One region of the Asticcacaulis solisilvae genome, then DNA from elsewhere that is predicted to be linked to it. Evidence: predicted binding sites of a transcription regulator. Region 1 holds the regulator's gene; the other holds the start of a gene.
What was found. Region 1 encodes HrcA, which represses chaperone genes, less so after heat shock. Its sites were predicted from a motif close to GTTAGCANTCNNNNNNNNNGANTGCTAAC; they were not measured.
Positions count from the first base shown of each region.

Region 2: groES (co-chaperone GroES) is a predicted target of HrcA. The motif match lies at 3,601-3,629, and genes of this name have one in related genera.

Region 1 is NZ_CP166196.1:4,016,495-4,031,531, forward strand. It holds gene dut (dUTP diphosphatase) at 1-65, shown strand, start outside; gene AB8717_RS18825 (hypothetical protein) at 334-702, shown strand; gene AB8717_RS18830 (hypothetical protein) at 828-1,169, shown strand; gene dapB (4-hydroxy-tetrahydrodipicolinate reductase) at 1,233-1,991, opposite strand; gene AB8717_RS18840 (hypothetical protein) at 2,297-2,701, shown strand; gene dnaJ (molecular chaperone DnaJ) at 2,779-3,954, opposite strand; gene dnaK (molecular chaperone DnaK) at 4,195-6,093, opposite strand; gene AB8717_RS18855 (dienelactone hydrolase family protein) at 6,374-7,312, shown strand; gene AB8717_RS18860 (M3 family metallopeptidase) at 7,376-9,409, opposite strand; gene AB8717_RS18865 (usg protein) at 9,604-9,876, shown strand; gene AB8717_RS18870 (hypothetical protein) at 9,882-10,034, opposite strand; gene grpE (nucleotide exchange factor GrpE) at 10,182-10,799, opposite strand; gene hrcA (heat-inducible transcriptional repressor HrcA) at 10,834-11,928, opposite strand; gene AB8717_RS18885 (hypothetical protein) at 12,060-12,284, shown strand; gene AB8717_RS18890 (hypothetical protein) at 12,347-12,565, shown strand; gene rph (ribonuclease PH) at 12,672-13,388, shown strand; gene AB8717_RS18900 (helix-turn-helix domain-containing protein) at 13,385-13,597, opposite strand; gene AB8717_RS18905 (DUF2975 domain-containing protein) at 13,594-14,115, opposite strand; gene rdgB (RdgB/HAM1 family non-canonical purine NTP pyrophosphatase) at 14,231-14,845, shown strand; gene hemW (radical SAM family heme chaperone HemW) at 14,838-15,037, shown strand, end outside.
Region 2 is NZ_CP166196.1:3,723,279-3,738,315, reverse strand. It holds gene AB8717_RS17565 (peptidylprolyl isomerase) at 1-82, opposite strand, end outside; gene AB8717_RS17560 (YciI-like protein) at 89-391, opposite strand; gene AB8717_RS17555 (peptidylprolyl isomerase) at 388-1,077, opposite strand; gene AB8717_RS17550 (GlsB/YeaQ/YmgE family stress response membrane protein) at 1,248-1,508, shown strand; gene groL (chaperonin GroEL) at 1,588-3,234, opposite strand; gene groES (co-chaperone GroES) at 3,284-3,574, opposite strand; gene AB8717_RS17535 (hypothetical protein) at 3,733-3,948, shown strand; gene AB8717_RS17530 (DUF3320 domain-containing protein) at 4,088-8,827, opposite strand; gene AB8717_RS17525 (O-linked N-acetylglucosamine transferase, SPINDLY family protein) at 8,963-10,666, shown strand; gene AB8717_RS17520 (hypothetical protein) at 10,663-11,655, shown strand; gene AB8717_RS17515 (hypothetical protein) at 11,643-12,494, opposite strand; gene AB8717_RS17510 (GNAT family N-acetyltransferase) at 12,491-13,057, opposite strand; gene AB8717_RS17505 (class I SAM-dependent methyltransferase) at 13,060-14,127, opposite strand; gene AB8717_RS17500 (aminotransferase class I/II-fold pyridoxal phosphate-dependent enzyme) at 14,130-15,037, opposite strand, start outside.

The DNA of each region.
Region 1 (15,037 bases):
AACAGACGGAATCGCTCGAATCGACCGCCCGCGGTGAAGGCGGCTTCGGTTCCACTGGACGCTAATATAACCTTGTTTTCGTTTTATATTTCTCCCCTCAGGTGAAATTCACTCGCCTAACGACACACATATGTGATCATATAACCACATTATCTCACTTCACTGGCACAGCGAAGCACTGCACCGTTCCACCTCTACGGTCCGTATCGATTTTTAACGGCCCGTCCCTGTCCTTGGGAGGCAGGTGCCGGCCCTTGGTCTCCGGGCCGGCAGGATTGGTGCTTGTAACGCGCATCCGCGGCAAAAGCGGAGCGCCAGTGAAAGACTGAGTATATGGGCGAGTTTACGCAATTTCTCTGGGCCATGGTGGATTCCACGCGGGCGGCCCTGATCGGATTGAACCTGGTTCCCGTGATCGTGTTCGGACTGTTCGTCGGCATGATCTTCAGGCGCGGTCGAAGCTGGCTGAAGGCGCCGCTGGCCGTCATACCTGCCCTGATCGTCGCCGGCCTGTGGCCGGTGATCTACGGCGCGGACGCCATCTGGCCCGACTTCAACCAGATCGAGACCGGCATCCAGACCCTTGTCCTGTATGGCGTGGCCTGGGCCATCGTCGCTGGCGTAGGCTTTGTCAAACGCCTGATGAGCCCCATCGACCTGCGCCGTCCGCCGGTCATCGTCCCCATCATCTCGGAAAGTTGATCCCCCACAAGGTTAACGCCTGTTCATCTTCGGTTCATCATGGTTCATGAAGACTAGGGGCAGGGTTCAGGGGGCTGTTTGGTCGCGTATGCGTAAACGTATCCAGCCATAAGGGAACAAGCTTCATGAACGATATCTGGAATTCCGCCCTGTCCTTCGGCGATCTGCTTCAGGATTCCCTGGCGGCCGTCAACCTCCTGATGGTGCTGATCGTCAGCCTCCTCATCGGTCTCTTCCAGCCCAAGAGCGACAAGCCCGCCCTCAAGGCCTTCCTGGCCGTCGCCGTCGTCTACGCCATCCGCCTGGTGCTGCCGGCCCTTTCCGGGCACCGCGTCGCGCCCCTGCCCGACCTGCGTCACCTCGGCCCGATCGTGCAGTTGCTTCTGATGTATTTCTTCGCTTACGGCGTCATCGCGGCGCTGGGCAGCTTCAAGACCACGATGAAGTTCGAGGCCAAGAAAGCCTGAGACGGCGTCGTCAAACCCTAAAATTCAGGGCGGCGTTCCAACCGGAGTGCCGCCCTTAATTTATCAGAAGCCGAGCACGTCCTGCATGTCGTACAGGCCGGCTTTCTGCGTGCGGCCCCACAGCGCCGCCTGGATGGCCCCGCGTGCAAACAGCGTCCTGTCGCGCGCGCTGTGCGACAGGGTGATGATTTCGTCCTCGCTGGCGACGATCGCCGAATGCTCGCCGACGATACCGCCGGCGCGCACCACCGAAAACCCGATATCGCCGACGCCGCGCGGACCGGTAATGCCGTCGCGCGCCGTCACCTTGACGTCATTCAGCCGGACGCCGCGCCCGAACGCCGCGGCTTCACCCAGCAACAGCGCCGTACCGGAAGGCGCATCGACCTTGCGGCGGTGATGGCCTTCGGTGATTTCGACATCCCATTCCTCGGCTTCGAGACGCGCCGTGACCTGCTTGAGCAGCCCGGCCAGCAGGTTGATGCCCAGCGAATAGTTGCCCGAACGGATGATGACGACGCGTTCGGCAAATTGCGGAATGCGCGCGATCTGTTCGTCGGTGAAGCCGGTCGACCCGATGACATGGACCAGGGGCTTGGGACGGCTCAGGCCCTCGTTGGCGCAGGCCTCGAGCAGGGCCAGCGACGCTTCCGGCGTCGAGAAGTCGATCACCGCGTCGGCCTTAACCAGGTTCGGCAGCTCGCCCTTGTCGAACTTCGACGCCACCGGCAGTTTGCGGTCCTCGAGCACGCGCAGGACGGCCTGGCCCATACGGCCCTTGTAGCCATTGACGGCGAAACGAAATGCGGAAGCGGTAGCCATGACGGACCCCTTGATTGGACTGAGCTTCCGATAAGGGTTTGAAACCAGAGCGTCAAAGGCAAATGCAAAAGGAAGCGCATGGAACCGCAAGACATTCGAAATGCGCGGCCCGCAGCTTGGCTCGGCGCAACGTCTGGGTCGCTGCCACTTGCGAAAATTATACCCTCAAAAGATGCATCAAAATGACTAAAGATGTCATTTTTGCACTTTAACGATCACATTTGCAATTGAAAGACGATTGAAGTGCGGTATCCATATAGTGTCTTTGGACAATTCAATTAAAATCAATCAAGAGGAAACACAAAATGCTCAAATCTTACCGCACGCTTCGCAAGCTGCTCGTCGCGGCCGGCGTGGCCGGCACTGTCGCATTTATGGCGGGGACGGCCTCGGCCTATACGATAGAAGATTACAACGAAGCGCTCGCCCAGCAAGCCTATGCACAAATGGAAATCGAGACCTGGACGGATCAGGAACACGAGGACGGTGTCCAGCTTACGATTATCGAGAACAATATCAGCATGTCCGAAAATCAGTGCGGGGAAGATCCGGATTGTTTTCCACGATGGGAAGAAGAACGCGCCTATTATGAAAGCATGTACCAGGAATCCATGGACGAGGACCGGGATTTCGCCGACGCCGCGCGTTCCGACTACCTGTATTGGACTGATCAGGTCAATGCCATCCGGGAAGCCCTGGGCCTGACCTGACCTCAACGGCGTATTTGACAAAAGAAAGGCCGCCAGATCACTGGCGGCCTTTCGAATGTCGGCGGACGACGCTGCGGCTACTGCGCAGCGGCGCCGGTAATGTCGTCCCAGAAACGCCTGGCCTTGCCCATGAAACCCTGGCTTTGGGCGTAGGTCTGGGCCTGCGAGATTTCGGCGAATTCGCGCATCAGTTCCTTCTGGCGCACCGTCAGGTTCTTCGGCGTTTCGACGAACAGCTCGACGATCAGGTCGCCCTTGGCCCGCGAATTGAGGCCCGGCATGCCGCGGCCCTTCAGCTTGACCTTGTGGTTGGTCTGGGCGCCCTCGGGGATATTGACCTCCAGCTTGCACTGGCCGTCGCAGTTCTCGCCGCCCATCAGGCAGGGCACTTCCATGACGCCGCCCAGGACCGCCGTTTCCATCGGCACGGGGATGGTGCAGTGGAGATCGAGCCCGTCGCGTTCGAAGATGTCGTGTTCGGCCACGCCGAGGAAGATATAGAGGTCGCCCTTCGGCCCGCCCTTGGCGCCCGCCTGGCCTTCACCCTTGAGCAGGATGCGCGCGCCGTCATCGACGCCGGCAGGGATATGGACGTTCAGCGTCTTGTTCTGGCGGACCTGACCGTGGCCGTGGCAGGCGCTGCACGCGTCCTTGATCGTCTGGCCCTGGCCGTTGCAGCTCGGGCAGGTGCGTTCGACGGCGAAGAAGCCGTTCGAGGCGCGGACGCGGCCGGCGCCGCCGCAGGTCTGGCAGGTCTGGGGACGCGTGCCGGGCTTGGCGCCCGAGCCGGAGCAGACTTCACAGGTCATGGTGGTCGGGATGTTGATCTCGACCTCGGCGCCCTTGTAGGCCTGTTCCAGCGTGATTTCGTAGTCGAAGCGGACATCGGCGCCGCGCTGCGGGCCCGACGGCCGGCGCTGCTGGCCGAAGATGTCGCCGAACATTTCCGAGAAGATGTCTTCGACGTTCGAGAAGCCTTGCGCACTACCGCCGAAGCCGCCGCCAAACCCGCCGCCGGCCGATTGGCCGTTCATGCCGGCATGGCCGTAACGGTCGTAGGCCGCGCGCTTTTGCGCATCGGACAGGACGCTATAGGCTTCGTTGACTTCCTTGAAGCGCGCCTCGGCGTGCGGGTCGCCCTGGTTGCGGTCGGGATGGTGCTCCATCGCCTTCTTGCGGAAAGCGGATTTCAGCGCCCCGTCATCGACGGACCGTTCGACCTCCAGCACTTCGTAATAGCAACGCTTGCTCATTGTACTCGCCCCGATGACGACCGACGCTTCACACCCGCCGTTATAACGGCCAAAGTACCAGAAACTGTTTTCCGGCGGGTTAGCGGCCGTCTGGCCATTGTTTTGAATTGTTGAATTTTCGTTTTCGCGAACCTTAAGGTCGGCGACGGCAAGGAGTCAAACCTTGCCGTCGCACCTTCATCGCGTTTTGGCACCGCCGGAAGATCCAAAATCAGGGTTCCGGCGGTCATGGCAAGGGCCTCAGGCGCTCTTCTTGCCGTCGTCGACTTCCTCGAACTCGGCATCGACAACACCGTCATCCTCGGCCGCTTCACCGGCCTCGCCGGCTTCACCGCCGCCTTGGCCGTACATGGCTTCACCAAGCTTCATCGACGCCTGGATCAGGGTCTGGCTCTTGGCGCGGATGTCTTCGGCGTCTTCGCCGTCCTTTGCCGACTTCAGGTCTTCAAGCGCGGTTTCGATCGCCGTCTTGTCGGCGGCCGGAACCTTGTCGCCGAATTCCTTCAGCGACTTTTCGGTCGAATGGACCAGTGCGTCGGCCTGGTTGCGGGCTTCGATCAGCGCCTTGCGCTTTTCGTCGTCCGCCTTGTTGGCTTCGGCGTCCTTGACCATCTGCTCGATATCGGCATCCGAAAGACCGCCATTGGCCTGGATGCGGATCGAGTGCTCCTTGTTCGTCGCCTTGTCCTTGGCGTGGACGTTGACGATGCCGTTGGCGTCGATGTCGAAGGTGACTTCGATCTGCGGCACGCCGCGCGGCGCCGGCGGGATGCCGACAAGGTCGAACTGACCTAGGAGCTTGTTGTCGCCGGCCATCGGACGTTCGCCCTGGAAGCAGCGGATGGTCACGGCCGACTGGTTGTCGTCGGCGGTCGAGAACACCTGGCTCTTCTTGGTCGGGATCGTCGTGTTGCGTTCGATCAGCGGGGTGAACACGCCACCGAGCGTTTCGATGCCGAGCGTCAACGGGGTGACGTCGAGCAGCAGCACGTCCTTGACGTCGCCCTGCAGAACGCCGGCCTGGACGGCAGCACCCAGCGCCACGACTTCGTCCGGGTTGACGCCCTTGTGCGGCTCGCGGCCGAAGAAGGTCTTAACCGCGTCGATAACCTTGGGCATGCGGGTCATGCCGCCGACCAGGACGACTTCGTCGATGTCCGAAGCCTTGAGGCCGGCATCTTTCAGCGCCTGCTGGCAGGGGCCGATCGTCTTCGAGATCAGGTCTTCGACCAGGCTTTCCAGCTTGGCGCGGGTCAGCTTGAGGTTCAGGTGCAGCGGACCCGAGGCGTTCATCGAGATGAACGGCAGGTTCAGGTCGTATTGCGCCGTCGTCGACAGTTCCTTCTTGGCCTTTTCCGCCTCTTCCTTGAGGCGTTGCAGGGCCAGCTTGTCGGAACGCAGATCGACGCCGTTCTCTTTCTTGAACTCGTCGGCCAAGTAATCGACGATGCGCATGTCGAAGTCTTCACCACCCAGGAAGGTGTCGCCGTTGGTCGACTTCACTTCGAAGACGCCGTCGCCGATTTCGAGGATCGAGACGTCGAAGGTGCCGCCGCCAAGGTCATAAACGGCGATCTTCTTGCCGTCGTTCTTTTCGAGACCATAGGCCAGGGCCGCCGCGGTCGGCTCGTTGATGATGCGCAGGACTTCCAGGCCCGCGATGCGGCCGGCGTCCTTGGTGGCCTGACGCTGGGCGTCGTTGAAGTAGGCCGGAACCGTGATGACGGCCTGGGTGACGGTTTCGCCGAGATAGGCTTCGGCCGATTCCTTCATCTTTTGCAGGATGAAGGCCGAGACCTGCTGCGGCGAATAGTCCTTGCCGTGGGCCTTGACCCAGGCGTCGCCGTTCGGGCCCTTGCTGATTTCGAAGGGCACCATGCCCTTGTCCTTCTGCACCATCGGATCGTTGTACGTGCGGCCGATCAGGCGCTTGATGGCGAAGAAGGTGTTGGACGGGTTGGTCACGGCCTGGCGCTTGGCAGGCTGGCCGACCAGGCGTTCGCTGTCATCCACGATGGCGACGACCGACGGGGTCGTGCGTACGCCTTCGGCGTTTTCGATGACCTTCGGATTCTTGCCGTCCATGACGGCCACGCAGGAGTTGGTCGTCCCTAAGTCGATACCGATGATTTTAGCCATGGGTCTGAATTCTGCTCCGTTGAGGCGAATGGTTTTGGCAGCCTTATGAAGAAAGCACCGCGCTTGTCCATCCCCGATGAGGTTAAATTGTTACTTTGACCGATTGTGACCGACTTGGGACACACCCGGCTTCAGTCCGGGATATGGGAAATCCCGCATGGGCCGCAAGGGTATTGCGCGATTTTTTACGGACGGGGCATTCCGCCGCGACAGGGCCGCTTGTCACACGACGTGAAAACATTAAAACCACGGAGTCAGGTGGGCAGACAAGGACAGACACATGGACACGATCGTCAACATTACCCGCCCGGAAGGGTCCGAACCCGCCGACTTTCACCTGAACCGCCGTGCCCTGTCGGGCCTGTTCTTCGCCGGCTACGCCCTGTCGGCCGGCACCGCGACGGCGCAGGCCATCACCACCGACACGGACGGCCTGTTCGCCAAAAACATCACCATCGCGCCGCTGAGCGACGAAGGCGCCTACCAGATCCCGGCCTATGTCGCCATGCCGGCCAAGCCCGGCAGGCATCCGGTCATCATCGTCGTATCGGAAATCTTCGGCCTGCACGATTATATCCGCGACATCTGCCGGCGCTTCGCCAAGCAGGGCTATGCGGCCCTCGCGCTCGACTTCTTCGCGCGCAAGGGCAATGCCGCAGCGCTTTCCAATATCGACCAGGTCCGCCCGCTGGTCGAGGCCGCGACCTATCCGCAGGTAATGAACGACATCAAGGCGGCTTTGAAATGGCTGGCCAATCCCACCGATATCGGCCAGCCGCACGGCATGTTCGGCGGCAAGGGCTTTGCCGACATGGCCCGCGTCGGCATTACCGGCTATTGCTGGGGCGGCACGCCGGTGTGGATGGCCGCGGCGACCCTGCCTGAAATCAAGGCCGGCGTCGCCTGGTACGGCCGTCTTGAGCGCCCGGCCAGGGACCAGTTCCTGGGGGCCGAAGACCGTCCGTGGCCGATGGACATCGCCGCCACGCTGGAAAAGCCGGTGCTGGGACTCTATGCCGACCACGACCAGGGCATTCCGGTGGCCAGCGTCCAGCGCATGAACGACGCCCTTGCAGCGGCAAAAAAGACGCCGTCGCACATTATCGTGCTCGACAACACCCAGCACGCCTTCTTCGCCGACTATCGCCCGAGCTACAATCCGGACGCATCGAAGATCGCCTGGGCCGACTGCCTCGACTGGTTCAAAAAGTACCTGTAAAAAACCCGGGCTTTTCAGCCCTGGTTCCAGAATTTACTTGGCCAGAATTTACTTGGCCAGAATTTACTTGGTCTGCAGCTCTTTCTTGAAGGCCTCGAGGCTGAGCGGCCGGCCGAGGAAGTTCTCGATCAGCACATTGGCGTCCTGCGAGCCGCCCGGTTCCAGCACCAGCTTGCGGTAGCGCATGGCGGTCTGCGGATTGCGCATGCCGTCGGCCTGGAACTTCGTGAACAGGTCGAGTGCGATCGCCTTGGACCAGACATAGGTGTAGTAGATCGCCGAATAGCCGTTCAGATGCCCGAACGCTGCATAGGAATGGGTACCCGGCATGGGCGGGAACATCGAATAGCGCGCGATCTGTTCGTCATAGGTCGACGCCAGGTCGAAGTCCGGCTTGCGGTCATAGAAGTTGAGCGACACCGCCGAATAGGCCAGCTGGCCCTTCCACATGGTCGGCTCGCCGAAGTGACGGCCGGCATTCATCTTTTTCACAAGCGCTTCCGGAATAGGCTCGCCCTTGTCGTTCGAGGCAAAGCCCTTGAGCGTGTCGTAGTTCCAGGTCCATTCCTCCAGCAGCTGCGACGGCGCTTCGATGAAGTCCCATTGCAGGGCGCCCATCGACTGCGTGCCGTACTGCGTATGGCCCGAATACATGTCGTGGATCAGGTGGCCGAACTCATGCAGGAAGGTCGTGACGTCACCGTGATCCATCGGTCCGGTCGCCGGGAAGTTGGTGACCAGGGCGCCGACCGGCACCTGGCGGCCTTCGACGCCGGTGCGGATCGGGAACTGGGCGGCATGGTTGTACTTGCCCGCGCGCGGGCTGAGGTCGAGATAGAAGCGGCCGACCAGACGGTTTCCGTCATACAGCTCCCAGGCCGTGACGTCGGGGCTCCATACCTTGGTGTTCCATGGCCGGATGTCGGCGCCGAACAGGTCGTGGACGAGGGCGAAGATACCGGAGCGGCTCTTGGACAGGGTGAAGTACTGGCGCACCTCGGCGGCGTCGACATCATACTTGGCCTTGCGCAGCTTGTTCGACATGTACGAATTGTCGTAGCGCTCAAGCCGTTCGATCGACGGGTCGAGCGTCCTGGCGAAGGCCAGCAGCTCGGCATTTTCGGCATCGGCGCCCGGCTTGGCGGCCGCATTGACGTCGTCGAGGAATTTCGCCGCGCGCTCTGGCGAACCGATCATCTTGTCGGCGGTGATCAGGTGCGCGTAGTCGGGATAGCCCAGCACCTGGGCCAGCTCATAGCGCTTTTCCAGCAGGGTCTTCAGCGCCGCGTCATTGGCCGGCCAGCCGCGGTTGGAATAACCGGCCAGCACCTTCTTGCGCGTCTCGCGGATGTCGGCGAAGTCGAACACCGGAATGACATCGGGGTAGTCGTAGGTAATATGCACCAGTCCGTCGGCACCCGGCTTGTGGGCGTCGATATAGTCCTGCGGCAGGCCCTTCAGCTCCTCGGGCTTGAGCGCGATGTCGCCCTTGTCGTCGCGGATGTTCTTTTCGAACAGGATGCCCGCTTCGGTGATCTCGGTATTGAGCGCCTTGACCCTGGCGCGCGTGTCGTCGTCCTTGTCGACGCCACTGAGGCGATAATTGGTCAGCTGCTTTTTCAGCGTAAAGGCGGTCTTGGCGTCCAGGCCCTTGGCCGGGATCGCCGCCAGGCGGTCGTAGATCGGCCGTGAAAGGCCGATCGCCGTGCCGAGGTCCGAGAGCCTGGGCAGACAGGCTTCGGCGGCATCGCGGACTTCCTTGACCGTGCTGGTCTGCGACACCAGGTACATTTCGTTGTTGGCGTCGCCGACGATCAGGTTGAGCGTGTCGTAGGACTTGTAATCGCCGGCGATGGTCGCTGCGCCTTTACGCGCTTCCAGTGCCTTTTCGGCCTTGGTGCCCAGCGCCAGGGCAGCGTCGCAGCGGGCCGTGATCGCGGCCGGCGAGGTTTCGGTGACCGGCAACTGGGCCAGGAAGGCATTGGCTTCGGCATCGAGCGGCGAAACCGCCGGCTTGGCTTTCGGTGCCGCATAGGCGGAGGCGGCGGTCCCGGCCAGCAGGACAGCGGCAAGAGTAAGGCGGAGGCGATTGGACATGGAGTGCCCCTTCATTTCAGGAAGCGGCGAGTTAAGCACAATTGTAACAATTGGCAACCGGGCAAGGCCGGCGTTTGGCAGCACTCGCTGTCAGTTGCTGTTAATTATTTGTAATTAAACAGTTTTTAACAGAAAATAACTTGAAGTCCAGCACCATTTTGTTACGCTGACCAGCCTCTGTTGAGGAGTAGCCTATGCGTGTTTCGCCAGAGTTCGAGCGCCAGATGCGCGGGTACGGCATGACCACCGCGCACATTCTCTATCACATGCCCGATTTCCATTCGGTCCTGCAAACCTATGTCTGGCAGGACTACGATATCGCCCCGGACTTTCCGGCGCTGAAGAAGTTTCTCGATTTCTGGGAGGCCCATCTCGACGGGCCGCTGCATTCGGTCCGCTACGCGCACAAGTCGCTGATCGGACCCAGCGAATGGCGGGCCATCGACGGCGAATTCCACCTGCACTGACCGCGTCAGCGCAAGGCCAGCCAGGCCATCCCGGCGGCAATCGCCACCATTATGATCAGGGCGGCAAGCATGGGCAGCAACCGCTTGCGCGGGCTGCGCGGCCTGTTGTGATTGTGCGGGCCTGAGCCCCCCTCGTGTGCAAGACGCAATCGGGACATGCCGACGGTCTCCATCCCCTGTTTTCAATAGCTACGGCGGGAATAGGCCCGCCCCGGAATCCCGTCAAGAGTGTCGTCTGTGAAATATTTCAGACACGAAAAAAGCCTCCGGCACAACCGGAGGCTTTTCGGCAATCAAAGGGCGGGTCAGGCCTGGGTGTCGATCCGGTCGCCGGCGTCTTCACCCGAGGCGTCATAGCCGTTCTTTGCAGCGTTTTGGGCCGGCTGGGAGGCCGCCGCCGTCTTGGCCGCCACGGCGACCATGGCCGGGCGGATGACGCGGCCGAACAGCTCGTAACCGGCCTGCATGACCATGATGACGCCGCCGCCTTCGACCTCGGTCGACGGCTGCTCCATCACCGCCTGGTGCAGGTTCGGGTCGAAGCGGTCGCCCTTGAGCGGCGCGATCTTCTTGACGCCGTTCTTTTCGAAGGCGCCCGCCAGTTCCTTTTCCGTCATGTCGATGCCGGCCACGAAGTTCTTGAACGCGGGGTCTGCGATGTCGGCCGGAACCGACGACAGGGCGCGGCTCAGCACGTCGGCGACGTTGAGCAGGCTGGTGGCGAAACGCTGGATGCCGTAGGCGCGGGCATCGTTCGATTCGCGCTCGGCGCGGCGCTTCACGTTCTCGACCTCGGCGGCGTAGCGCATGGCCTGTTCCTTGAGCTGCGCGTTTTCGGCCTGCAGCTCTTCCAGCGCCTTGTTGAGCAGGGCGGTGCCGTCCTCTTCCAGGTTGCTTTCAGGCGTGCCGGTATCTTCGCTCATATCAAAGTCGTCCTTACATCACGGGCAAAGGCCCCTAATCGAGGAGCCGGCCCAATAGCTTTGCGGTATAGTCCACAAGTGGGATGATACGTGCGTAATTCAACCGGGTGGGCCCGATGATGCCGATGGCGCCGACCACCCTGGGTCCGCCCGTCCGGCTTTCACGCATCATGTAGGGCGCTGCAATAACAGCCGAGCCCGACAAAGAAAACAGTTTCGATTCGGCGCCGATGAAAATTCTGACGCCCTGGGCGTCCATGACGTCGTCGAGCAGGTCGATCAGCTCTTCCTTTTGCTCGAGATCGTCGAACAGCGAGCGTACCCGTTCCAGGTCCTCCAGCGTCTCGGCGCCTTCCAGCAGGTTGGAGCGGCCACGCACGATCAAGGCGCGTTTTTCCTGGTCGCCGCCCGACCAGACGGCCAGTCCGGCTTCGATCAGCGCCGCGGCCGCCTCATCCAGACGCAGGCGTTCCGTGTCGAGTTCCGCCTTGAGCAGCGTCCTGGCCTCGCCCAGGGTGCGGCCCTTCAGCCGCGCATTGAGATAGTTCGACGCCTCCATCAGCACGGACGGCGTCGTGCCTGGTGCCAGCGGCATCAGGCGGTTTTCGACGCGGCCGTCGTCATAGACCAGCACGGCCAGCGCCTGGTCGATGCCCAGCGAAATGAATTCGACGTGCTTGACCCCCGATTCGAAGACCGGCGTCATGACCAGGCCCGCGCCCCCGGCCAGGCCCGACAACAGGTTGCCGGCTTCGTGGAGCGCCGCGTCGAAGGTCCGGCCCTTGGCCATCAGCCGCGCCTCGATATCCTGCTTGGCGTTTTCGCTGAGGTCGCCGATTTCGAGCAGGCCATCGACGAACAGGCGCAGGCCCTGGTGGGTCGGCAGGCGGCCGGCCGAGATATGCGGCGCCGACAACAGGCCCAGCGCCGACAGGTCCTGCATGGTGTTGCGGATCGAGGCCGGCGACAGGTGCACGCCGCCGCGCGACAGGGTGCGCGAGCCCACGGGCTCACCGGTTTCGAGATAGGTTTCGACGATCTGGCGAAAGACTTCGCGCGCACGCTCATCGAGCTCGCTCAGCGGCGCGGCGGAATTCATCAGGCTTTGAAAACGCGGAGAGTGACGCATGCGCCCCATATGGTCTTGACGAAGCTATTTTACAAAAGACAGGCGATTCCGCCAAGGTTTAAAGAACGCATGGCTTCCTTATTGCATCCGGCGTCACAAGCTTGCAAAACTTCCATCTTATGGATGCCGTCATGACCCGTATCGCCCTGCCCGCCGCCCTCCTTGCCGCGACCTGTGCGCTTGGCGCCTGTTCGATGGCCCCGGCCTCATCCTCGTCCCTGGCCTCGACCGGCTATCACCCCAAATACCTGCCGGCGGCCGACGTCATCGCCGCCAGCGAAAAGAGCGGGAAATTCGGGGGCGCCACCTATATCTGCGGCGACCGTGACTGCGCCACCGCCATCCGCGCGGATTAGTCCAAACTTAGCCACAAACGCCGGTAATATCGTCCCCCATAACAACCTTTATGGGGGCAGATATGAAACGAACCCTGGCGATCCTCGCCGCCGCCGGCCTGGCCTTGGGCGGTTGCGCCGATCTCGACCGCATGGGCAAGCCGGCGACCGACTATGACGGTCCCGACAAATCCGGTCCGCCGCCCCATTGTGCAAAGCCCCAGGACCCGCCCAAGGGCGACCATCCCAGTACGCCGTCACCGTCCGAAAAGGATGCAAACGAAACCTGTCGCGGTCTCTGAAAGTAAAGGGTTTTCACGGGTCCAGTAAGCTGTTAGGCAGGCGGCACCGTCCCCCTGATCCAGAGCCGTCATGTCCCAGTTCGAAGCCCTTTCCGCCCTCAAGACCATCCGTCCCTCGAACCGCAAACCCGATCAGCTGCGCGACGTGGTGATCGAAACCGGCGTGACGCGTTACGCCGAAGGGTCGTGCATGGTCAGCTTCGGCCACACCAAGGTCCTGGTCACCGCCTCGCTGGAACAGGGCGTGCCGTCCTTCCTCAAGGGCAAGGGCCAGGGCTGGGTCACCGCCGAATACGGCATGCTGCCGCGCTCGACCCACACGCGTTCGCGCCGCGAAGCGGCTGCCGGCAAGCAATCGGGCCGCACCCAGGAAATCCAGCGCCTGATCGGCCGCTCGATGCGCGCCATCATCGACCTGAAGGCGCTCGGCGAACGCCAGATCACGCTCGACTGCGACGTCATCCAGGCCGACGGCGGCACGCGTACCGCTTCGATCACCGGCGCCTGGGTGGCGCTCAGCATGGCGTGCGACAAGCTGGTAGCGGACAAGGTCATCGAATCGAGCCCGATCATCGACCAGGTCGCGGCGATTTCGTGCGGCGTCTTCGAGAACACGCCGGTGCTCGACCTCGACTACGACGAGGACTCCAACGCCGAAACCGACGCCAACTTCGTCATCACCGGCAACGGTCATTCGGTCGAGATCCAGGCGACGGGTGAAAAACGCGGCTTTTCGCGCGACGAATTCAACGCCCTGTTCGATCTGGCGCACGCCGGCTGCAAGACCCTGTTCGAGCTGCAGAACAAGGCGCTCGGCCGTTAATTCGGTTCGTCTTCGCTATATTCCAGGATATCGCCGGGCGTGCACGACAGCGCCCGGCAAAGGCAATCGAGCGTCCGTAAGCGCAGCGCCATGGCGCCCTGGTCGCGCAGAACCTCGAGGTCGCGCACGGTGATGCCTGTACGGTCGGACAGCTCCACGATCGACAGGCGCTTGCGCGCCAGCATGTCTGCCAGGCGGATGCGGATCATATGGTCAGGTCCGCTTCCTGGCGCAGGCGCGCGCCTTCCTTGAAGATTTCGGCCAGGACGAAGACCACCAGCACCGAGAACCACGCCGTCACCGCGCGCAGGCCGTAACCCTGGTCGAGGCGCACATGCATCACGTGCTCCATGAAGGCGCGGCCGACATAGCTGAGGATTTCGAGACCGGCCAGGCCGAAGCCGATCCAGCGCAGGCGCCGTGTATTGTCCGGATGGAAGGCGTCGCCGGCGGCCAGGGTCGAAAACACCTGGCGCGTCAGGTGCGTCACCAGCAGATAGCCGCCAAGCGACAGAGCAAAGGCAAGCATCATCAGGGCTTCCATACCCGACGACATGTCGGCCGACAGGTCGAAGCGGCGCACCATTTCGGCGGCCATGTTCGGCATGACCAGCAGGGCGACCGCCGCCAGGACCACCACCACCAGAAGGCTCAGCAAACCGTAATAGACGACGTCGAGCGCGGTCTTGAGCAGGCTTGAGATCGAACGCGGGCCGAGGAAGCGCATAGGGGGTCCGGAGCGGTGAAGGACGGTCCTTCATCCCATAAATCGCAGGCTTCGCACAACGGCTCTTTTCATTTGCCGTGCCTCGGTTACAAGACGGCCCGAATAAGGAGCCGTCATGAGCCTGTCGCTGATCCCCGGTCAAAAGCTGATCGCCGCCACCCACAATCCGGGCAAGGCGGTCGAAATCGCCGCCATCCTGAACGGCCGCTTCGAAATTGTGACCGCCGGCAGCCTCGACCTGCCGGAGCCCGAAGAGACCGAAACCACCTTTGTCGGCAACGCCATACTGAAAGCCCGCCACGCGGCACTGCGCGCCGGCATGGTGGCGCTGGCCGACGATTCGGGCCTGAGCATCGCGGCGCTGAACGGCGATCCCGGTGTCTACAGCGCGCGCTGGGCGGGGCCCGACAAGGATTTCACCCGCGCCGCCGAGGTCATCTGGCACAAGATGGACGTCGCCCGTGAGCAGCAGGGCGACGCCTTCACCACGGCCGCCTGGTTCACCTGCGCCCTGGCCGTCGCCTGGCCGGAAGGCCATGCCTGCGTCTTCGAAGGCCGCATCGACGGCACGCTGGTCAAGCCGCGCGGCGCCAAGGGCTTCGGCTACGATCCGATCTTCCAACCCGAAGGCTTCGAGACCACCTTCGCCGAAATGGACGCCGACGCCAAGGACGCCATCAGCCACCGCAGCCGCGCCTTCGCGCAGCTGAAGGCGGCGCTCATTGACTGAGCCCGTCAGCCTTTACGTCCACTGGCCGTACTGCGCGCGCATCTGTCCCTATTGCGATTTCAACGTCACGCGCGACCGCGGCCAGGCGATCCAGCGCACCCTGTTCGACGCCATCCTGACCGACCTGCGCACCCAGGCCGAAGCGATCGGCCCAAGGCGGCTGGCAAGCGTCTTTTTCGGCGGCGGCACGCC
Region 2 (15,037 bases), 290 kb from region 1:
GCGGATGATCGGGATCGGCGGCCAACGCAGGGTGCGACAGGGCCAGGACGGCGAGGGCGGCAATCAGGCTGCGGCGGATCATAAGCGACTATACCTTTACCTTCGTGGCGGCATCGTGGCCGACGACCGTGGTCCATTTGCGGACCGTCCAGGACTTCACCAGCCCGTTGAGGACATAAGGATCGTTGCGTGCAAACGCTTCGGCGGCGTCGGGCGTTTCGCTGTCGAACAGCAGCACGCCCGTATCGGCGGGATCGGAAAGCGCTCCGGCCAGGACCATATCGCCGCGGTCGACCGAGGCCCATGCCGCCTTCAGGTGCGCGTCGCGAAACTCAGGCCTGCGTTCGAGATAGTCCTCGACGAAATCGTAGAACAGCAGGAAGTGGCTCATGACACGCGCTTTGCCGAAATGATCTTGACCTGCTTCGCCAGGGTCTGGCCCTGCCATTCGCCGGGCGCGGCCTTGGCCGTGGAAATCTTGCCGTACAGGATCTTCTTGACCACATCCATGCCCTTGACGACGTGCCCGAAGGCGGCAAAGCCGGCATTGTCACCCTTGGGATCGCGGCCGGCATCCATATAGGTCATGTCGCCGACGCAGATCGTCCATTCGTTCGACGCGGTGCCAACGGCGTAGCGCGCGGTCGAGATCGTGCCGTTGACGTGCGACAGGCCCGTCTTGGTCGTCGGCTCGTGCGGGATGGGCGGGTAGGTGAAGCCGTTGGCCGTGGCCTGGATGAAGCCGGCGCCGGTGCCCGACTTCATGGCGCGGTAGAAGTTGCCGCCGTCGAGCTTGTGCGTATCGACATAGTGCAGGAAGTTGGCGGTGGTCGTCGGCGCGTGCTTGCCGTCGAGCTCGACGACGATCTCGCCCTTGTCGGTCAGGATCGAGACGCGGGCCGTGTCTGGCGGTGTGGCAAGACCGGTATCTTCCAGCGTCGGCGCCTTCTTCGGCTTGGGAGCGGGGGCGGGGGCTTCCGCTTTCGGCGGCTCGGCCGGCTTGGAACAGCCCGTCATGACGCCCGTAATCGCGACTGCCGAAAGGGCCAGCACGCCGGCCAGGAATTGACGCCTCATGGTCTCGCTCCGCTTATCCTGCGCTCTTTATCGAAACTCGCGGGCCGCTTGGCAAGAGAAAGCTTGCTGAAAGCTTACGAACGCGAGGCCCATCCGTAATCCCGATTTCCGCCAAGGGACGTTATGGTTGCCCATCGCCGCACGCCGCGGGGAACTGTGGAGATAACATCATGGACATTCAACCTGTAGGCTGGTTAACGGCCATCATCGTCGGCGCCCTTGCCGGCTGGATTTCCGAGCAGATCATGAAGTCGCATCAAGGCCTGCTCATGAACATCATCATGGGCATTATCGGCGCTGTCGTCGCCAATGCCCTGCTGGCCATGTTCGGCATCGCGCTGGGCGGGGTCGTCGGCTACCTGATCGCCGGTATCGTCGGCGCCTGTATCCTGATTGCCATCGGCCGCATGATGCGAGGCCGGACGGTATAAGCGGTCTTTAAAACCCGGATACAAAAAGAGCGGGCCTCGCGGCCCGCTCTTCTGCGTTTGGAGTGCTGGTACACAGGACTTAGAAGTCCATGCCACCCATGCCGCCCATTCCGCCGCCGCCCGGCATGGCCGGCGCTGCGTCCTTCTTGGGCGACTCGACCACGGCGGCTTCCGTCGTGATCAGCAGGCCCGAGACCGAAGCCGCGTCTTGCAGCGCGGTGCGGACGACCTTGGCCGGGTCGATGACGCCGTCGGCGACCAGGTCGACATACTTTTCCGTCTGGGCGTTGAAGCCGTAGGTCGGGCTGTCGTTGCCGAGAACGTTGTTGACGACGACCGAACCTTCGACGCCGGCATTTTCCGAGATCTGACGGATCGGAGCCTGCAGGGCGCGGCGGACGATGGCGATACCGGCCGTCTGGTCGTCATTGGCGCCTTCGAGGGTTTCGAGGGCCTTCGACGCCTTGAGCAGCGCCGTGCCGCCGCCCGGAACGATACCTTCGTCCACGGCCGCGCGGGTGGCGTTGAGCGCGTCGTCGACGCGGTCCTTCTTTTCCTTCACTTCGACTTCGGTCGAGCCGCCGACGCGGATGACCGCGACGCCGCCGGCCAGCTTGGCCAGACGCTCTTGCAGCTTTTCACGGTCGTAGTCCGAGGTGGTTTCCTCGATCTGCTTCTTGATCTGCGCGACGCGGCCTTCGATGTCGGCCTTGTCACCGACGCCGTCGACGATCGTGGTGTTTTCCTTGGTGATCGTGACCTTCTTGGCGCGGCCCAGCATGTCGAGCGACACGGTTTCGAGCTTGATACCCAGGTCTTCCGAGATCACTTCGCCCTTGGTCAGGACGGCGATGTCTTCCAGCATGGCCTTGCGGCGGTCGCCGAAGCCCGGCGCCTTGACGGCGGCGACGCGCAGGCCGCCACGCAGGCGGTTGACGACCAGGGTCGCCAGCGCTTCGCCTTCGACGTCCTCGGCGATGATCAGCAGGGGACGGCCCGACTGAACGACGGCTTCGAGGATCGGCAGCATGGGCTGCAGCGACGAGATCTTCTTGTCGAACACCAGGATGTACGGGTCTTCGAGGACCGCTTCCATCTTGTCCGGGTTGGTGATGAAGTAGGGCGACAGGTAGCCGCGGTCGAACTGCATGCCTTCGACGACATCCAGCTCGGTTTCGGCGGTCTTGGCTTCTTCGACGGTGATGACACCTTCGTTGCCGACCTTTTCCATGGCCTTGGCGATCATTTCACCGACTTCGGTGTCGCCGTTGGCCGAGATGGTGCCGACCTGGGCGATTTCCGAATTGGTCGTGACCTTCTTCGACGACGCCTTGATCTGCTCGACGACGACGCCGACGGCCTTGTCGATGCCGCGCTTCAGGTCCATCGGGTTACGGCCCGAGGCGACCGACTTCAGGCCTTCGACGGCGATGGCTTGGGCCAGGACCGTGGCGGTCGTGGTGCCGTCACCGGCCTTGTCGTTGGTCTTCGAAGCGACTTCGCGGATCAGCTGGGCGCCCAGGTTTTCGAACTTGTCCGAAAGTTCGATTTCCTTGGCGACGGAAACGCCGTCCTTGGTCGAGCGCGGGGCGCCGAAGGACTTTTCGAGGATGACATTGCGGCCCTTGGGACCGAGCGTGACCTTCACCGCATTGGCGAGGATGTTGACGCCGCGCAGGATCTTGTCGCGCGCGTCGGAAGCAAACAATACGTCTTTGGCAGCCATTGTTTCGTTCCTTTAAACTGAGATTGGAAAATAGGACGGTTGCGCGCGATTACGCGACGACAACGCCCAGGATGTCGGATTCCTTGAGGATCAGCAGGTCTTCGCCGTTCAGCTTGACCTCGGTGCCGCCCCACTTGCCAAACAGCACGCGGTCGCCGGCCTTGACGTCGAGAGCGACTTGCTCGCCCTTGTCGTTACGGTTGCCGGGGCCGACGGCGACGACTTCGCCTTCCTGCGGCTTTTCCTTGGCGGTGTCGGGGATGATGATCCCGCCCTTGGTCTTGGCTTCTTCTTCGATGCGCTTGACCAGGACGCGGTCGCCTAACGGGCGAAAGCTCATGATATGTCCTCCATTTGAGTGGGTTTGTTAGCAGTCCCCCGCGGGGAGTGCCAACGACACCCGGGAGGTAGTCTCGGGGTCCGGCGGAGTCAAGGGGCGGGACAAAGGGAAAATTGTAGAAAACTTGCGCAGGCCCGGTCGACGCCCATCTTTTGCCGATGAGCACATTCCTCTTTATTGTCGTTTTCGTCGTCCTCGCCGTGCTGGCGGCCATGTTCGGCCGTCGCATAGGCAAGGGCCTGCGTCACGGCATCGGTATCGGTATGATGCTGTTGGGTTTTGGCCAGGTCATCGACCCGCCGCAGCGCCACGGCACGGAGTCCGTCGAAAACGACCGGGACGAATCGGAAGCAGGGAAGGGCGAAAAGAAGTAGCGGCGCGTTTCTCCTTCCTACGCGCAGCGTGGGGAGGGGGACCCCGAAGGGGGGGAGGGGGCCTCTTTCTTTAGCTTCGTCCCCTCCGTCAGCTTCGCTGACACCTCCCCATTTTCAATGGGGAGAAGGATTCTTTCGCCTACCCCACCGTCAGCAGGTCGCCTTTTTGCACCAACTGGCCATCTGCCGTCAGCGCGCTGACCCGCTCCTCGATCCGCGTCCGTAAGGCCGCCGAGGTCGAGCCGAAGCCGAACAGCCGCGCCACCGCCGGGATCAGGTCGTCCCGCGCAGCGCCGTAATTGTCGCCGACGATCTTCAGCACCGCCGCATCGATCTCGGCCGGCGGCAGCATTTCCGGCTTGCGCAGATTGGCTGACGTCACGCGCGAACGGTCGCGGATATGGATCTGGCTGTCCGGCACGCGCCAGAAGCCGTCATCCTCATCGATGACGCCCTGCGCCTGGTTATAGGCCAGGGCCGCGGCCACGAGGCTTTTCAGCTTCGGCGTCGTGCGCGGCAGGCCCCATAGCGACCGTACGCGCGTGACGACCTCATCTGCGTGGACAGGGTCTTCCTGCTCGACGATCGGCAGGACGATATCGGCCATGTCGGCGATCGACAGGTCGCCCGGATCGCGGCGGCGGTTCACGGCGAACGCCGCCTCGGCATAGTAGAGGCGTTCGGGCGCGTCCCCGGCTTCGGCTGGCGGCGCCAGGGCCTCGGCGACGGCTAGCGGTGTCACGGCCTCCGCCGCCGGCACGGGGGCGTGCGCATCGCGTTCGCGCCACTCGGCCTTCGCGCTATCGATGGCCGCCTCCAGCTTTTTCAGCTCCTCCTTGGGCCGCAGATACCAGTCGGCGCTCCAGACGCGATGGATGATCCAGCCGTGCGCCTCCAGAACCTGCTGGCGCAGGCGGTCGCGGTCGCGCGCCGACCGCGACGCATGGTATTGCGCGCCGTCGCATTCGATGCCCAGCACGAAGCGGCCCGGCCTTTCGGGATCGGCGATGGCCAGGTCGACACGGAATCCGGACGCCCCGATCTGTGTGCGCACATCATAGCCCAGGGCGCGCAGACGCGAGGCCACCTGGTCCTCAAACAGGCTGTCGGTCTCACTGAGGGCATCCGCCGCTGTCTCGAAACGTCCGGTCTCGGCGAAGGTCATGAACAGTTTCAGCGCCGCCACGCCGCGCGACGGCGTGCGCTCCAGGTCGATATCGGCACCGGTGAAGTTGGCGAAGACCTCGCAGCGCAGCTTGGCGCGCGAGATCAGGACATTGAGCCGGCGTTCGCCGCCTTCGCCCGACAACGGCCCGAAATTGTGCGCCAGGTTGCCCTGCTCGGTCTTGCCATAGCCGACCGAGATGAAGATGACGTCGCGCTCGTCGCCCTGGATGTTTTCGAGATTCTTGACGAAAAACGGTTCCGCGCGGCCTTCGTCGAAGAAGGACTCGCAGTCCGGATTCCCTCGCCGCAGCAATTCCAGTTCCTTCAGCACCGCCTGGCGCTGCGACACCGAGAAGGTCGCGACGCCCAGGGATTGCTGCGGATTTTGCTGCGCATGGGCGATCACGGCCTCCGCGACGATCCTGGCTTCCTTCGGATTGGTCCGCGTATTGCCGCGGTCGTAGGCCGTGTCCTTCAGCCAGTGGAATTTCAAACCCATGCCGGCGACCGCATCGAACGGCGACGGCACGATGAACAGGCGGTTGTCGTAGAATTCGCGGTTCGACACGGCGATCAGCGACTGGTGCTTCGAGCGATAATGCCAGCTCAGCATACGGTGGGGCGCGCCCTTGGCCAGGCACAGGTCCAGGATGCTTTCGGCGTCGCGCGCCGCGATCGTCACGCCGTCGTCGTCTTCCGGCGCGTCGTCGCCGGTCAGCGTCTTGAAGAAGGCGGTCGGCGGCAACTGGCGTTCGTCGCCGACGACGGCGATCTGGTCGACGCGGGCAATGGCGCCCAGCGCGTCCACCGGCTCGATTTGCGACGCCTCGTCCATGACCAGCAGGTCGAACTGCAACGCGCCGGGTTTCAGGAACTGCGCCACCGAAAGCGGCGACATCATGAAGACGGGCTTCAGGTCCTGGATGGCGGCGCCGGCCTGTTCCAAAAGCACGCGGATCGGCTTGTGCCCGCGCTTCTTGGCAAGCTCGGCATTGAGCACGCCCAGCGGCCCGATGCCCGCCGAGCCTTTGGGCCGGTCTTCACCGTGACGCACGGCGATTTCCTGCTTGGCCAGTTCGATGCGTTGGGAATCCAGCCGGCGGAAATCGGCCACTTTTCGGGCCTGGCCTTCGCCGTCGAAGGCTTTCAGCTCGGGCCAGGCTTCGAACAGCACGTCGCGCAAGACCTTGGCGTAGGCGCCATCGAAGGCCGGGACGATGTCCTCGCCATCGAGCCCGCCGCCATGCACGGCCTCGACGATCGGCACGGCCCCCAGGCTAGCCAGTTTGCGGCCGCGTGCCGCAAAGGCGATGTAGCGGCTCAAACCTTCCAGGTCACCCGACCACGCGCGGCAGCGTGCATCGAGATCGGAGATGACGACCTTGCGCGCCTCGTCAACACCGAAGGCGCGGGGAAGATCGAGGGTCAATTGGGCAGCCAGGCCGTCAAACAGGGTCGTGACCTCCGTCATCGCGGTGTAGAGCGCCTGGCGTGTCCGGTCGGCGTCGTTCAGGGCCGCATCATCGAGCCCCGCCAGTTTCGGCCAGACCTCGGGCGGCAGGTCGGCGTGCGACTTGCGCCAGTTCAGCACATTGGCCAGGGATTCCCACTGGCTGTCGGCGCCTTGCCACAGGCGCCCGAAGGCCTGGCCCTGTTCGCCCATGCCGGCCATGGCGGCCTCGGTTTTTTGCAGCGAAATGATTTTGTCGACCAGCTTCAGCCGCGCATCGGGGTCTTTCGGCAGAATCCCGCGCAGATACGAACGCAGCAGTGCGATCTGGCGCTTGTAGTCACCGTCGAGGAAGCGGAACAGGTCGCTGCTCTTCGTCGCGATGGCGGTGCGGATGGCGCTGTAGTCGGCGTCGCGCCCGGTCTCGTTGACCAGCGGCAGGACGTCGACGCGCTGCCGCGTCAGGGACTCTCCTGTTTCGATGAGCTTGTCCAGCGCCTTGACGTTGGTCCACGCCGGATGTGGAAACGCCAGGCGGTCGGCGTCGCGCGGCAGCGGCGTCAGTTGCAGCCAGGCCAGGGAGCGCTTGAAATCGTGCAGGACCTCGGGCGGAGGCGCAGCCAGAAGGCGCGTCGCGACCTGCGCTTCGGTCAGGGCGGCTGCGATCGCGATCTGGAGCTTGCCGATGTCGCGCGCGACGGCGTCGCGTTCCGACGGATCGAGCGGGTCGCACGCCACCCCGCGCCACGGATGCTGCGTCGGCTGGCCGACAATGGTGCGGCGTTCGGCGAAGTCCTCCGCCACGGCCCGGCGCTCGGCCACATCGCGGGCCGTCCAGCCGCGTGCGCCGTCGAGCGCGAACTCGCCGCCGGGCTCGCCGTCGCCATGCCAGCCCGCCAGCCGCACCAGGATCTGCTGCGGTGACAGGCCCGACGGAGCAAGCGGTTGATGCAGACGGTCCGCGAAACCGTTGAGATCGCCGGTGACGGCATCCAGCTGTTCCGGAACCGTGGCATCGACACGGACGGCGGGCGTGGCCGCCTCCCGGGTGCGCTTCAGCTCTTCCAGCACGGCACGCTTGTTGACCTTGTTGGAATGCAGTTCCAGTGTCAGCGGCCCCAGGCCCACGGCCTTGAGACGGCAATGGACGACGTCGAGCGCCGCCATCTTTTCGGCCACGAACAGCACCTTCTTGCCTTCGGCGGCCGCGCCGGCAATGATGTTGGTAATGGTCTGCGACTTGCCGGTGCCCGGCGGTCCCTTGACGACCAGGGTGCGGCCGCCGACCACTTCGGCGATGGCGACGGCCTGTGACGAATCGGCGTCGACCACGTGGCGCTGCCCGCCCGGTGGCAAGGTGTCGTCGATAGGCTCATCGTCGCCGACCAGCGGCTGGCTTTCCGGGAAGCCGTCGCGCAGGATGGCGGTGATCATGGCGTGCTGCTCGATCGCCCCCGCTGGCCATGTATCGGGATCGAGGTCGCGGTACATCAGGAACTTGGCGAACGAGAAGAAGCCCAGCACCATGGCGTCCGGAAGGACTTCCCAGCGTTTTTTACCTTTCACGGTTTCGGAGATTGTCGAAGCGTAGGCGCCAAGATCGACCTCGTCCTCGTCCGGAAAGTCTTCGATGACCAGGCCGAACTCCTGCTTCATCTTGGCTTGCAGGGTCAGGTTGGGCGAGGGTGGCTCGTCGCGGCCTTTGAGGTGAAAGCGGTCGGCGGCGCTGGAACGCTCAAGCCGCACCGGCAACAGCACCAGCGGGGCATGGCGCGCGATATCCGACGCGTCATCGTCGTACCAGCGCAGCAAACCGAGCGCGAGGTACAGGATATTGACGCCCTGTTCCTCCTCGAAGGTGCGGGCGTCGTACCAGATGTCGAACAGGCGCTTTTGCAGGCCTTCCGACGTCAGGCGCGTCTGTAGTTTCGAGTCCGTATGACGCGCCGCGCGGCCTTTCTCGTCGGTCTTTTCGTCGCCGGGCTGTGGGATGCCGCCAGTCTCGCGATCCTCAGGATCGAGCGCGGCCTTTTCTTCGGCCGTGAGGTCAACGCCCGGCAGAAAGGTCATCGCCTTGCCGTCGGACAGCAGGCGGAAGACCTCGGCCGCCTTTTCGTCGACGATCTCGACCACGCGATTATTGCGCGTCCTGAGCGGCACATTCAGCAGCCGGTTGCGTGTCGACAGGTCGAGCAGGGCGTGCCGCTCCTTCAGCAGCCGTTCCCGGATCGAAATGCCTGTCGTCGCGCTGTCGTCAGCCATGGAATTTCCTCGTCTTTTCGCGTGCTACGCTAGTTTAGCGAATTGGCTTTGTACAGCCTGCGCGGCCCTTCAAAACACGGTTCGTTAACCGTCTGAAACTATGTTTCGAATCTGCAATCACAACGGACACTGGCCATGACCGCCGATCCCGCCCTGCTCGAACGCGTATCCGCCAATCTCGCTGATTTCCGGGCGGCGCTGAAGGATGGACGGCCGGCTGACGCGCTTATCGCTACCGACCGGCTGGTCGAGGATCTGCCGCAGTCGGCCGAGGCCTGGTACTGGAAGGCCAGCGCGCATATCGCCGCCTGCGACGAGATGGGCGCCGCCGCCGCTTTCGATGTCGCCAACCGCGCCCAGGTCTACGATCTGTTCGATAGCTTACAGATCGATGTGCAGCGTTTTCTCAAGGACCCGGCTTACAATATCCAGATCAGCCAGGTTGCCTACGGCAACAAGCTTCCGGCGGTCGCCTCGATCTTCGGCATGCAGGCGATCAGCCAGGGTGTGACCGATCCGCAAGTCCTGGTTCATCACGGCCTGTCATTCCAGCACCAGGGCCGCATGGACAAGGCCTTCACCGTCTTCCGTGATGCCGCATCGATGCACGCGCATATGGGCGTCATGCAATTCTATCTCTATGCCTGCTTCTTCATGCCGAACGGTTTCGAGCTTTATGCGCGTGAGGCGCGCAACTGGGCGGCGCGCTTCGGCCGTTTCGCGGCTCCGCCCATGCCGCGCGCGCCTCTCGAGGGCCGCCGCCTGCGCATCGGCTATGTCGCGCCGGGCATCATGAAGACGCAGCTGCGCCAGTTCCTGACGCCGGTGCTGGACGCACACGATTCCAAATCCGTGGAAGTGATCCTCTACGTCCACAATCCCGCCGACGAACAGGGCGCGACCTGCGACCGCATGGTGGCCACCGGCGGGATGGACGACGACCAGCTGACCGAGCTGATCCGCAAGGACCAGGTCGATATCCTGATCGATACCTGGGGCCATACGGCCGGCAGCCGCATGGGGGTCTTCGCGCGCCGCGCCGCGCCGGTGCAGATCGCCTGGATCAACTTCATCCAGACGACGGGCCTCGGCACCATGGACTATGTCCTGCACTGCGATTCCATGGCGGCGCCGGGCACCGATGCGCTGTTCAGCGAGACCGTTTTCTCGATGGGGGCGGTGACCATCCCCTATCGCCCGTCCATGGTTCCCGCCGCGCCCGCCCCCACGCCGGCGCTGCAAAGCGGCGTCGTCACCTTCGCCTCGTTCAACCACCCGGCCAAGTTCAGCGCCGAGACGATCAAGGCCTGGGCGCGCATCCTCAAAGGCTGCGACAATAGCGTCCTGCTGCTCAAATACGCGTATTTCAACGACCCGGTCATCCAGCGCACCTTCCGCGCCCGCTTCGAAGCTCATGGCGTCGATCCCGAACGCGTCGTCTTCGAAGGCTTCTCGCTGGGCGCCGAATATGCGCAGTCGTTCACGCGCATCGACCTGGCCCTCGATCCGTCGCCCTGCCCGGGCGGCACCACGACCTGCGACGCCCTGGCTAACGGCGTGCCGGTCCTGACCCTGGCCGGCGACAACTTCTACGCCCGCATCGGCCTGCAGGCCATGAGCTATCTCGGCGTGCCGGAACTGGTGGCTTCGTCCTGGGACGACTATGTCGAAAAGGCCGTGGGGCTTGGCAACGATATCGCGCGGTTGAACGAAATCCGCGCCGGTATCCGTGACGCCTTCGAAGCGTCGCCGATCCGCGATGAACAGGGCTTTACGCGTCATTTCGAGACCGTGCTGGTCGATATGGCCGGCCGCGCCGCCGCCGTGAAGGTCGCGTGACAAAAGGGATAGGCAGCGTCCTGCCGCCGCCCGCCCCAGGTGTGCGCGTCCCTTCGCTTTTTTCCGAAATGACCGCCGGGCGAAACTGGCGCGGCTTCCGTACGGCGCGGGGTGCGCTGAAGGCGCTGTTGCGCCATCGCGGCATCAAGCGGCTGTGGCTGCCGGCCTATGTCTGCACGACTCTGGTCGAAGGCGCGGGCGACTATGAGGTCCGGTGGTACGCGACGGGGGACCGTCTGGAGATTTCGCCCGAGGCGCTGGATGGCGTCGCTGCGGGCGACGCTGCCGTCATCATCGACTATTTCGGCCGCAGCCCTTCTGACGCCGTAAGACGGCTGGCCCATAACACCGAGGTCTTGTGGATCGAAGACCGCGCCCAGGCCATGGCGCCCGACGCCGCTCCGTTCGGCGAAGTCATCCTGCACAGTCCGCGAAAGGTCTGGGGTGTCGGTGACGGCGGCCTCCTGGTCGGTGACGACCTGCCTGATCCGGCCGGGGCAGGGAACGACAACGTCTTCGCGCCCAACGACCTGCGTGCCGCCGATCCTGACGGGCTGGATCCCGCGCCGTGGTTCAGCGCCTTCCGGGCGCGTGAAGCGGCCTTTGATCCAGCGCCCCTGGCCATATCGGCGCGTACGCTTGACACTTTGAAATCGGTCGAGCCCGCCACCGAGATTGCGGCGCGCAAGGCCAACTGGGCCGTGCTGGCCGAAGCGCTGCCCGACATTGCCCTATGGCCCGTGACGACGCCTGATTTCTCGCCGATGGCCTTTCCGGTGGTCGTGAACGATGCCGCCGCGCTGGCGGCGCACATGGCGGCCAGTCGCATCTGGTGCGCGCGCCACTGGGCGGAACTGCCGTCGCCGCAAGGCTTTGCGGCGGAACACGCGCTCAGCGGCCGCTGCCTGTCGCTGCCGCTCGACGGGCGCTACGATTCCGATGATATGGAAAGGATTGTCGCGACAATTCGCGAAGTCTACCCGCGATAGGCCGGGAAGAAGGCTGAACTCTTGTCCGCCGCCAGCCGGTCATAGGCCTCGCGGTCGAGCACGGCGCCACAGACGTGAGCGGCCGTCCGGCTGTTGGCGAAACCCTGCTTGAACTGGAAAAGCCCGCTGTCCTCGGCGCCGAAGGCACCCGGCCCGCCGCCGAGATTGATCACGCCCTGATCGCCGAAATGCGTAATGGCGGCGTCGTACAGCGCAAACGCCGCGCCGTTCTTGTAGCCCAGTTCATTGCACGCCGTCAGGTGGTTATAGACGATGCCGTCATTGGCGAACCACAGAGTCATGCCCGCCATCTCGTCGCCGACGAAGGCGGCAAAGGCCGTGATGTCGTCGTACTTCGCCAGGACGTCGAAATATCCGGGCTTGAAGGCCGCCATGCCGGTGACGCCACGGCTTTCGACCAGTCCGGCATAGAGGATGTTCCAGTCGGGCAGCCAGCGCGCCAGCCTGCCCTGTTCGATGCGGCAGCGGCGGTGGCCGCGCCGGATGCGCTCGCGGTGGTGCGCCGACGGCTCAAACGCCCCGTCGATCAAAAGGTGCGTCTTGAAGGCCGTCACCTGGTCGAAATGCGGGCGGAAGGCCTCGATATCGTGGGCCAGGGGATCCGGAACGATAACCAGCGACACCAGGCCGTGGGCGCGCAAATCTTCCAGCCCTTCGGAAATATCGCCGCTGATGATCGCCATGGGGTAGGACCCGACGGCGTCGTGGCCGCCGTCGGCGATGTCGCGATCGACCACGGCGGTCGACCATGACGGCACGGCGACCGCCGTACCCAGCGCCGCCACATAGTCGTCGCGGGCGTAGGCGTGCCGGGTCACGGCGCCGCCCAGTAGTCGGTTTCCGCCAGCAGCTCGCGGTAATCGTCCTGCGTTACGCCGACGATGATGCGGTCCCAGTGCCGGCCCTGGCGGAAGTGCCAGCCGCGTTGGCGGCCTTCTTCCTTCCAGCCGCACTTGCCGACATAGAGCTTATAGGAGGCGATATTGTATTCGATGATGTCGCCGTCGAGCCGGTTCAGCCGCAGCTCGTCGAAGGCGTAGCGCATGGTCGCCATCACCGCGTCGCGGGCATAGCCCTTGCCACGCGTCGCTTCGGCGCCCAGCATCATGCCGTGGAAGGCATTGCCGTTCTTCATATCGATATTGACGATATTGGCGGTGCCGATCAGCGCGCCCTCATCCTTGCTGACGATGGCGTAGCGATGATTGTTGGCGTCGTGGCCCAGCCCCTTGAACCAGGTTTTCGTCGATTCGAGGTTCGAGGCGAAGCGCCAGCCGCCAAGGTGTTGCCACAGCTCGGGATCGTTGGCCCAGGCGTGCAGTTGCGGCAGGTCGCCTTCCTCGATGGCGCGAAGGATGACGCGTTGGCCGTGGATGTTCATGCTCAGCCCTTCAGCTTGACGAACAGGGCCGTGCCCATGACGAAGGCGAAGGCGACGTTTTCCGCGTGGTCGGCCAGATAGGCGTCACCGACGCGCTTGGGGCCGTCGCCGAACGCCCAGACATAGTCGTCGAAGATCACGATGCCGCCCGGCGCCATATGCGGCGTCCACAGGCGCGTATCGAGGTCGGCCTGTTCGAAGGTGTGGTTGCCATCGATATGCAGGACGCTGATCTGCCCCGAATAGTCCGTCTCGCCGAAGGTCTCCGACACGATGCGCGCGCCCGGGCCGTAGTGCTTCGCCGCCTCAACCGACAGGCCGCGGAAGACGTTGAGCCGCCCGCCGGCCAGCGGCGCCAGGTTGCACTGGAAGATGGTGTAGCCTTCTTCCCAGTCGACATTGGCGGTGGAACGATCCAGCGCATCCACGCCCTGGTCCATGACGGCGCGATCGTTGACCCACGGATCGATGCACAGCACCTTGCCGATATCGTAATGGCGCGCCAGCAGCAGCATCAGCCCGGCCGAGCGTCCCCACCATGAGCCGATCTCGACGATGTCGCCCTTGGGCGCGCACCGGAAGGCTTCGATCATGGCGGCGATCTTGTCGTTGTCGGTCATGCCGCCGATCGTGTCGACCAGCCTGAGGGTGCCGGCCAGCATGGCGCCCGACAGGCGCGGCTGTTGCGCTTCCATGAACCAGTCGTCGTCGGCCGCGATGCGGTCGGCGCGGTTATAAAGCGCCTGGTATTCGCGCATCTTCGCCGCGACGGGCGACGTGTTGAGCAGCTTGATGTCGGTGTCCGGCAGGGTCTCGGTCAGCACGGTCGAGACGACGTCGTGGGGCGTGAAGATCGAGCGCGCGCCTGTCGTCTCCAGCGTCCGCATCAGCTCTTCGCGGAAATCGGCCTCGTGGACATAGGGCAGGAAGTGCCAGTCGTCGTAATGCACGGCCGCGGGGTCGAAGCGCAAGGACGAGGCGCCGACGACGCGCTTGCCGGCCGATTTCGCGCGGGCGGCGTAGTCGACCGATTCCGGCAGACCGCAGGGGAAGACGAGGACGGTTTCCATAGCTATCTCAGATAATGGCCCAGCACCGTGGCGAGGCGGATAATATCCTCATCGCCCATCGCTGCGAAGTAGGGCAGGCCAAGCGTCGAGGCTGCCAGGCGTTCGGTGACCGGCAAGGGCGTGCGCGGGAATTCGGCGAAGGCGCGCGAGGTATGGCAGCCCATTCCCCACCACATGCGGGTATCGATGCCCTGCGCGGCCAAGGCCTCGGCAACCTCGGCGCTGCGGCCGTCACCGACATGGGCGACGCAGACCGAGGTAATCCAGTCGAGACCCCAGCCGTCCTGGAAGGCGACGGGGGCGTTCATCAACAGGATGCGCAGGCGTTGGGCGACGCGCTGATAGGTCTGGCGCGTTGCCGTCCAGTTGTCCATGGCGGCCATGGCGACGGCGGCGGTGTATTCGCTGATCTTGGCATTGGTGCCCAGGCGCAGCGATTCGCGTGTGCCGTAGAAGCCGAAGGCGGTGATCGAGCGCACGCGCTCGACGAAATCGCGCGGGCCGGCGACGAAACCGCCTTCGCCGGCGCCGAGCGCCTTGGTGGCGTGCAGGCTGACGACGACGGGGATATCGGCGGTGGTCGCGGTGTCGTAGGCGGCGGCCGCGTCGATGACGACGCGGATCGGGCTGTTGCGGTCGTAGGCCGTCCAGGCGTCGAGATCAAGGCGCTGACCGAAGGCGCAGACCGGGATGACGGCGCTGACCGGGCCGGGCGCGTGCTTCAATTGCGCCGCGAAGGTCTCGGGATCGAGCATCCACGTGTCTTCGCGCACATCGACGAACCATGGGGTAAGGCCGGCGGCCGTCACGGCATGGGCGGTGGCGACGAAGGTCCACGACGGCAGGGCGCACAGGCTCCCTTGCGGAAGTTTGAGCGCCTTCAGGCAGGCGGTAAGGCCCAGCGTCGCAT